DNA from 4 places in the Shewanella oncorhynchi genome. Region 3 is predicted to be linked to each of the others. Evidence: predicted binding sites of a transcription regulator. Region 3 holds the regulator's gene; each other region holds the start of a gene.

Region 1 (2,210 bases), 2.4 Mb from region 3:
CAATAAACTGCAAAATACCGCAGTGCTTACTGGGTAAAAGTTCAATAATACTGGACTCTTTGTTCATTAGCGCTTGAGTCGATTGCCAACCTGTACCTAACAACATCTTTAAGCGCCAATGCCAATAACGCCCTTCCCCTAAAGGCACTTCTTGAGTAACTACACAGGCTAACCCAAAGAGTCTTTCATGGTCGAATAAACCAATGAGGGCTTGTTTTTGTTGCCATAACGTATTTAGTTCTTCCCTGATTGCGGCGCGCAATTTTTGCTCATAAGCGGCTTTGTCTGAGGTAAAGAGTGAATCGACAAAAAAAGGATCATCATGGTAAGCGTTATAGAGAATAGAAGCGGCAATGCGTAAGTCTTCCGCGGTCAAATAGACTGCGCGGCAGTCCTCCAGAATTTCATTGTCCATCGTTAGCATTCCTTGACTTAGCTCACACTTTTTTATGCGTAACTGTTAATCTACCAAGGAAACTAAAAAGTGCAAATTTTAATCATAGATTGCATTTTTCAATCAGGCGCTTACTCTAAACGAAGGCACTATACTGAAAAGGAAATAATGATGGATACAACTCCAGTAGACTTAAGCCACTTGTTTGAGCAACTCGGTTTAGACAGTAGCGACGAGGCCATAGCGCAGTTTATTGCAACCCATGATATCGACCATCACATCCATTTAAGCCAAGCGCCCTTTTGGACCCCAGCCCAAAAGAGCTTTATCATTGAAGGTTTAGAAGCCGATGCCCTCTGGACTGAGCCCATTGAGCAATTAGACACTCAGCTACGTAAACGATAAGACTCGTTGGTTCAGATTTTACCGTAAGCCGTTTCACCCCAACCCACTAAGGCATTGTTGCTCAGCACGATAGGCGTGCATTCATCCTTAGTGGTTTTTCCATCGCCATTATTACGCTGGGTACGATAAAACAACACTAAGACTTCTTTATTGGCTTCACCTTGTTGAGCACTTTGTTGAATATAGGCTTCACTAAAATCAGCGGTGCCCATTAAGATCATCACTTGGTCTTTAGGCATACCTAAGCTCAGCTTGGTTAAGTTAGTGCGATTTTTATCCTGCACTTTCTCCCAAGATTCGCTGCTATCCCAGCCCGATTCTCCATCACCGACATTGACCACGCAGCCGCTAAGACCTAAGCTTGCGAGCCCTAAAAAAGTGATGGCGATAAGTTTGTTATTCAATTTATGGTTCATCATGTGACATCCTGTGTAATTATTATTGAAGCTTAAAAAATGGTATTTCGGCTGGACAATAAGCAAAATAAATGCCACAAGACAACACACTGTTTTTAAATGAAAAAATTAATTATTATTTTAAAATTGGTTTAAACAATTCAACAAATTAAGGAATTTTGCTAATTATGAGTCCCCTTGACCAAGTATTAGCGGCCGCACGTTCGCTCGAAGCCTGCGGTAAAGTACCGAGCCTTGCCTTAATTAAAACCCGTTTAGGTAGTAGCCTACCTTTACCTATATTGATCCAAGGCTTACAGCAATTTAAATCTATGCCTAAGGCGGATCGCGAGCGTTTAGCTGAGTTGCAAACTATCAGCCCTACAACTGACACTCCCGCAACTAACGATACCTTAACCCTTGCAGTGCTCGCCGAGCGCCTGCAGATGCAACAGGCGTATTTTGAACGTCATGCTGAGCAGCAAAAAACAGAAATAATGCAATTAAAAAACGAACTGCTTGAACTTAAACAACGCATCAACTTATTAGAAATCCAAGGAAAAACAGCTTAATGTTTGTCACTGAACTGCGCTTCGAATGCTTCGCCGACACCACGATATCTGCCGCCGAGAAGGCAATTAATCAGCTCCTTGAAGCCTATCGAGCTAATGGTCAAATCTTAGGGCGAGAATTTGCGGTCGCCTTTAATGATGGTGAGTTTAGAGTGCGTTTATTGATGCCAGAGAAAAGCAGTTTAGCGCACAAATATCACAGCCCTTGGGTCAAAAAAGCCTTAGTAGAATTAACCGACGCTAAACTACTCGCGCCGCGGGAAAAGTTTATTGGTCAGGATATCAATTCTGAAGTAAGTAATACCGAAACACCCAGCTGGCAACTGCTATACACCAGTTTTGTGCATATGTGCTCGCCCCTACGCAGCGGCGACAATTTATTGCCCATTCCCCTGTACCGTTTACCCGCAACCTTTAATGGCGATCATAAGCGCATTATCCGTT
Region 2 (2,210 bases), 890 kb from region 3:
TTTTTATTAAGCTTCTATTTCAATGACATCATGTTGCTGTCTAGCGACCATCTTCCAGGTAATGTTTACCATGCATTAGATTTGTTGGTTTGGATGTTTATCCTGTTATGTTCCTCGATTTTGTTTATTGTCGTCATCGATGTGCCGTTCCAAATTTGGAATCACAACAAGCAACTTAAGATGACCAAACAAGAAGTAAAAGATGAATATAAAGATACTGAGGGTAAACCTGAGGTGAAAGGGCATATACGGCAGATGCAACGTGAACTAGCACAAAGGCGTATGATGGCTGAAGTGCCAAATGCCGATGTGATTGTCGTTAACCCTGAGCATTTTGCTGTTGCGATTAAATACGATGTGCAGCGCTCTGCGGCTCCCTTTGTGATAGCGAAAGGTGTTGATGATGTGGCTTTTAAAATACGTGAGATTGCCCGCGCGCACAATATTGCGATTGTCTCGGCCCCACCACTTGCAAGGGCTATTTATCATACGACTAAGTTAGACCAGCAGATCCCTGAAGGTTTGTTTACTGCTGTCGCACAGATTTTGGCTTATGTATTCCAGCTGCGCCAATATCAAAAAGGACGCGGTCGTAAACCTATTCCTGTCCCACTCAATCAACCTATACCAGATGAATTGAAATATTGAACCACTAGTCTCAGATGGTAGTCATTGGTAAAGCTGATGATGTCGAGTTCATTTGTTTTTTATGGTTAATTTTATGTATATCAATCAGTCACAGTGCATATTTTTCCTTCATTAATGGCTTTAATCTTGTTGGCGCGTTTTTTGCTTTATGCTATTACACGTCAAAGTTTAGGTTATAGCGAATGGATGTTAAAGCGACTCTTGGTCAAGTAAAACAAATTAGGCTCAGCACTTTTAAAGGCATTGGCACGCCGGTGGTTGTGCTTGCTGCATTGGCCATGATTGTTTTACCTATCCCTCCATTTCTATTAGACATACTCTTTTCATTCAACATTGCGTTAGCTCTCATCGTATTACTGGTGGCTATTTATACTGATAGACCCTTAGATTTTGCTGCCTTCCCAACTGTGTTACTGGTGGCGACGTTATTACGTCTTGCGCTCAACGTTGCCTCTACTCGTGTGGTTTTACTTGAGGGTCATAATGGCGGTGATGCCGCGGGTAAGGTGATTGAAGCCTTCGGTTCTGTGGTGATCGGTGGTAACTATGCCGTTGGTCTAGTGGTATTTATCATTTTGATTATCATCAACTTTGCGGTGGTGACTAAAGGTGCAGGTCGTATCGCAGAAGTTAGCGCCCGTTTTACCTTGGATGCTATGCCTGGTAAGCAAATGGCAATCGATGCCGATTTAAATGCCGGAACCTTAAACCAAGACCAAGCGAGATTACGCCGTGCTGAAGTGACCCGTGAAGCCGATTTCTATGGTGCGATGGACGGTGCGTCCAAATTCGTTAAAGGGGATGCGATTGCCGGTATCATGATCTTAGTGATCAACATCGTAGGTGGTTTCATCATAGGGATTGTGCAGCATGGCTTAAGTTTCTCTGAAGCGGTTGAAATTTATACCTTACTGACTATCGGTGATGGTTTAGTGGCGCAGATCCCTGGTCTATTATTGTCAATTGCCGCGGCCTTGATGGTGACTCGTCAAAACGAGTCGGGTGATATGGGCCAAATGATGATGAGTCAGATGTTTGACAGTCATAAGTCATTGGGTATCGCCGCCGGAGTCCTGTTTGTAATGGGTATTGTTCCTGGTATGCCGCACATGGCGTTTTTAAGCTTTGCCTTTATGACTGCTGGTGCAGCTTATTTTGTTTATAAACGAAATGAAAACAAACGTCTTAAAGCGCTAGAACAAGTGAAATCGGGTCCAATAGAAAGACAAGATAAAGAGCCTAAAGAGCTAGGTTGGGACGATGTACATCATGTTGATACTATTGGTCTTGAGGTTGGATATCGTTTGATCCCTCTGGTAGACAAGGGCCAAGGTGGCGAGTTACTAAGCCGCATTAAAGGCGTGCGTAAAAAGTTGTCTCAGGAACTAGGCTTCTTAGTGCCCGCGGTGCATATTCGCGATAACTTAGATTTATCGCCTAATGCGTATCGCATTTCATTAATGGGCGTCGTCGTCGGAGAGGCAGATATTCGTCATGATTGCGAATTGGCGATCAACCCTGGTCAAGTCTATGGCAAACTCGATGGTATCGAAACGCGCGAT
Region 3 (2,210 bases):
CATTTTGCTCGATGAACCGTTTGCTGGCGTCGATCCTATTTCGGTTATCGACATCAAGAAGATTATCGAACAACTCAAAAGTCGCGGCCTTGGCGTACTGATCACAGACCATAATGTCCGCGAGACATTAGATGTATGTGAACATGCTTATATTGTGAGTCACGGAAACCTGATTGCCGAAGGAACTCCAGCAGAGATCTTAGACAATCAGCAAGTTAGGGCTGTGTACTTAGGTGAACAATTCAGGCTATAGTTAATCGAGCGAAGCCAATGGAGGCAATTTATACCGCCATTGGGCTTCACTCAAAATGATAATAAGCGACCTCATCCAACAATAATAACGTAGGGATCAGCGGTAACATGAAAGCGTCACTCCAGCTCAAACTGGGTCAACAGTTAACCATGACGCCACAATTACAACAGGCTATACGTCTGTTGCAACTGTCGTCATTAGAACTGCAGCAAGAGATCCAGCAAGCATTAGATTCTAATCCCCTTCTCGAGCTGGAAGAGGATCAATTCGACGCCACTAAAACCCCTGTAAACCAAACGCTATCCGATACGGATTTCAGTGAATCTAGCACTCTGCCACCAGAAAAAGACAGCTCCACCATAGACACGGCAGAGTCGCTAACCAAAGAATCCATGCCCGATGAGCTCCCCATGGACACCACATGGGATGAAGTGTTTACCGCCTCCCCAAACTCAGGCCCCGGCGGCAGTCGTGAAGACGATATGCCCTTCCAAGGTGAGACCAGTGAAGGTTTGTACGAACACTTAGAATGGCAAAAAAACCTCACGCCGTTTTCTGAAACCGATTTAGCCATTGCCACCGCCATTATTGATGCCATCGACGATCAGGGCTATCTCACCCAAAGCACTGAAGAAATTCTCGAAGCCATGGGCAATCCTGAAGTTGAGCTTGACGAAGTCGAAGCCGTACTCAAGCGCATTCAGCATTTTGATCCCATAGGCGTTGCTGCACGCGATTTAAGTGAATGCCTGCTGATCCAACTGTCGCATTTCGCCGCTGATACTCCCAACCTAGAAAACGCCCGCATGCTGATCAAAGATCATTTAGATCTGATCGCCGCCCGTGATTTTAGGTTATTGATGCGTAAGACTAAATTAAAAGAAGATGAATTAAGGGATGGTATAGCACTCATCCAAACCCTCAATCCTCGCCCAGGTTTGTTGATCACGCCCAATAATGACGAATACGTTATCCCAGATGTGTCTGTGTCGAAGAAAAATGGCCGCTGGGTCGTTGAGCTTAATCCTGACTGCATGCCCAAAATCAATGTAAATCAACATTATGCTTCTATGGCACGCAGCACAAAAAACCAAGCCGATAGCCAATTTATTCGCGGCCATCTGCAAGAGGCTAAATGGTTTATTAAGAGTCTAGAAAGCCGTAACGACACTTTGCTTAAAGTTGCTAATTGCATAGTGCAATATCAGCAAGGTTTCTTTGAGTACGGTGAAGAAGCCATGAAGCCTATGGTGCTTAACGATATTGCCGAAGCGGTAGAAATGCATGAGTCCACCATCTCACGGGTCACAACTCAAAAATACATGCATACCCCTAAGGGACTTTTTGAACTAAAATACTTCTTCTCTAGCCACGTCGGTACTGACGATGGTGGTGAGTGCTCATCCACAGCAATCAGAGCCTTTATAAAGAAACTGGTGGCAGCGGAAAACCAGAAAAAACCATTAAGCGATAGCAAGATGGCACAACTTCTGGCAGAACAAGGGATCAACGTAGCCCGCAGAACCATTGCGAAGTACCGAGAGGCTATGCTTATTCCACCTTCTAATCAGCGTAAAAGTTTATAACCTACAGTGGATATCGGAGGACGTTTCTATGCAAATAAACCTAAGTGGACACCATGTCGAAATTACCGAATCGTTACGTGCATATGTAGAAGAAAAGTTTTCAAAACTTGAACGCCATTTCGAACAGATCAATAATGTGCACGTTGTGCTCAATGTTGAGAAAATGCAACAAATTGCTGAAGCGAGAATAAACCTCATAGGTGGTGAAGTTTTTGCTACTTCAGAGCATGCTGACATGTATGCCGCTATAGACGCCCTGATTGACAAGCTTGACCGTCAGGTTATTAAACACAAAGAGAAGTTAACAAAACACTAATAATGGAACTTTGTACCATACTGCGGCCGGAGTGCACTACCTGCGCCACTCCGGG
Region 4 (2,210 bases), 380 kb from region 3:
TCTGGAGGCAGATCGTACAGATCTTTGTCCATCGCTTCACCTGGGTGGATCTTGTTTTGGATACCGTCAAGACCCGCCATCAGCAGCGCTGCGAAACCTAAGTATGGGTTTGCATGTGGATCAGGGAAGCGTGCTTCGATACGACGGCCTTTAGGGCTTGGTACCACTGGAATACGGATTGATGCAGAGCGGTTACGGGCAGAGTAGGCCAACATAACAGGTGCTTCAAAGTGTGGCACTAAACGCTTGTAAGAGTTAGTGCTTGGGTTAGTGAAAGCGTTCAGCGCGCGAGCGTGCTTGATGATACCACCTATGTAGTACAGAGCCGTTTCACTTAAACCTGCGTATTTGTCGCCAGCGAACAAGTTAACACCGTCTTTCGCCAGAGATTGGTGAACGTGCATGCCGCTACCGTTGTCACCAACGATGGGTTTAGGCATGAAAGTCGCCGTCTTACCGTAAGCGTGTGCCATGTTGTGCACTACGTACTTCAGAATTTGGATTTCATCCGCTTTCTTAGTCAAGGTGTTGAAGCGAGTGGCGATTTCGTTTTGACCTGCAGTCGCCACTTCGTGGTGATGCGCTTCAACCACTTGGCCCATTTCTTCGAGCACTAAACACATAGCGCTACGTAGGTCTTGTGATGAATCAACCGGTGCAACTGGGAAGTAACCGCCTTTAACAAATGGACGGTGACCTGTGTTGCCGCCTTCGTAGCTAGTGCCTGAGTTCCAAGCCGCTTCTTTAGCGTCGATCTTAACGAAACAACCTGACATGTCAGTACCGAAACGGACATCGTCAAATAGGAAGAATTCTGGTTCTGGTCCAATCAATACAGTATCAGCGATACCAGTAGAGATCAGGTAAGCTTCTGCTTTTTTAGCAATTGAGCGTGGGTCACGGTCGTAACCTGTCATAGTACCGGGTTCAAGAATGTCACAACGGATCAGCGCTGTGGTTTCTTCGGTGAAAGGATCCAGTACGAATGTCGTTGGATCTGGCATCAGTACCATGTCTGATTCGTTAATGCCCTTCCAACCTGCGATAGAAGAACCGTCAAACATTTTGCCGTCTTCGAAGAAATCAGCATCTACCTGATGAGAAGGAATAGATACGTGCTGCTCTTTACCTTTAGTGTCGGTAAAACGTAAATCAACGAACTTAACTTCTAATTCTTCAAGTTGCTTTAAAACTGATTCAACTGACATTCTCAAGCCTCCGGTAGGGTAAAGGGATGCCCCTTCTATAATCTTTTAACTCAAGTGATTTATCTTGAGCCAAACTTACGAGCTATAAAGCGATATCCATGCCAATAATTTAACTTACTGATTAACATGGTTTAAAATCTTTGTTGCACTTAATTGGATTCGCGTGTGCACCATAATAGTGCTTTTGTCTGTGGCATTTTGGTGCATTACTCCATTTTGGTGCGCACTGAATTGATTCATGCAAACCTTAAGCTGGGATGCACAGCGATAACATGCACCGCTTATATGGCACTGAGATGGCAATAACGCTTTGGCTTTCACTATCTCAGTAAGTACCGCCTCTGTGAAGCTCACACATACTTGCAGCACTGCACGAGACTATTTATCACCACCATAACCGCCGCATAATTGTCATAAAACCACGCTAGTCTGTCCAACTATGCCACGCATTATCAATCCAATAGTGGTTTATTATCATATTATTAGGAAAGAGTTCGTTCTCATGTGCGAAATGTCTTTGCTGTTCACAGGCCAAGTGAAATCAGTGATGCGTAAAAAGGTATCCCGTGACAATGAAGTGAGTCTTAATGCCATCGGGTGTAAACGCCAACATGAACGTTAGATTAAGTGTGCCGCAGAATTTATTGCAGTGTGTTCACGTGGTAATTTCTCTGTATCTAAGTCGATTTTACTGATGCTTAAATCGACATTAGCAGTGCTAACATTGAATACGAAAAATAGCAAATTCAGCTGCTTAACTCGGATTTTTCCTACGAATATGGCAATTAAACAGAGCGTTAACTCTGGCTATAGAGGATTTCATTCAGTGGATGATTGGCGGAAATTACCCAAGGATTGGCGAATTGTTTTATAAGTGTTCAAAAATAATCCTGTGCGCCAAGGCCGCTCTGGAGTAGAATGGCACGCTTTTTATTGTGGTAGATCGAGCTCGATCACCATAACGAATTACTGAAATATCCCTATTTTTGTTTGATGGTAAGA

What was found. The regulator sigma-54, encoded in region 3, starts transcription at its own class of promoters, with help from an activator protein. The targets are predictions, from matches to a motif close to GTTGGCACGNNNNTNGNNT.
Region 1: RA178_RS15230 (DUF3192 domain-containing protein) is a predicted target of sigma-54. The motif match lies at 1,276-1,294, and genes of this name have one in related genera.
Region 2: flhA (flagellar biosynthesis protein FlhA) is a predicted target of sigma-54. The motif match lies at 777-795, and genes of this name have one in related genera.
Region 4: glnA (glutamate--ammonia ligase) is a predicted target of sigma-54. The motif match lies at 1,296-1,314, and genes of this name have one in related genera.

The regions. Positions count from the first base shown of each region.
Region 1 is NZ_CP132914.1:3,375,235-3,377,444, forward strand. It holds gene RA178_RS15220 (GNAT family N-acetyltransferase) at 1-415, opposite strand, end outside; gene RA178_RS15225 (DUF2789 domain-containing protein) at 566-799, shown strand; gene RA178_RS15230 (DUF3192 domain-containing protein) at 811-1,218, opposite strand; gene RA178_RS15235 (hypothetical protein) at 1,383-1,766, shown strand; gene RA178_RS15240 (Zn-ribbon-containing protein) at 1,766-2,210, shown strand, end outside.
Region 2 is NZ_CP132914.1:1,623,939-1,626,148, forward strand. It holds gene flhB (flagellar biosynthesis protein FlhB) at 1-648, shown strand, start outside; gene flhA (flagellar biosynthesis protein FlhA) at 831-2,210, shown strand, end outside.
Region 3 is NZ_CP132914.1:737,431-739,640, reverse strand. It holds gene lptB (LPS export ABC transporter ATP-binding protein) at 1-253, shown strand, start outside; gene RA178_RS03360 (RNA polymerase factor sigma-54) at 361-1,839, shown strand; gene hpf (ribosome hibernation promoting factor) at 1,868-2,155, shown strand; gene ptsN (PTS IIA-like nitrogen regulatory protein PtsN) at 2,158-2,210, shown strand, end outside.
Region 4 is NZ_CP132914.1:361,078-363,287, forward strand. It holds gene glnA (glutamate--ammonia ligase) at 1-1,208, opposite strand, end outside.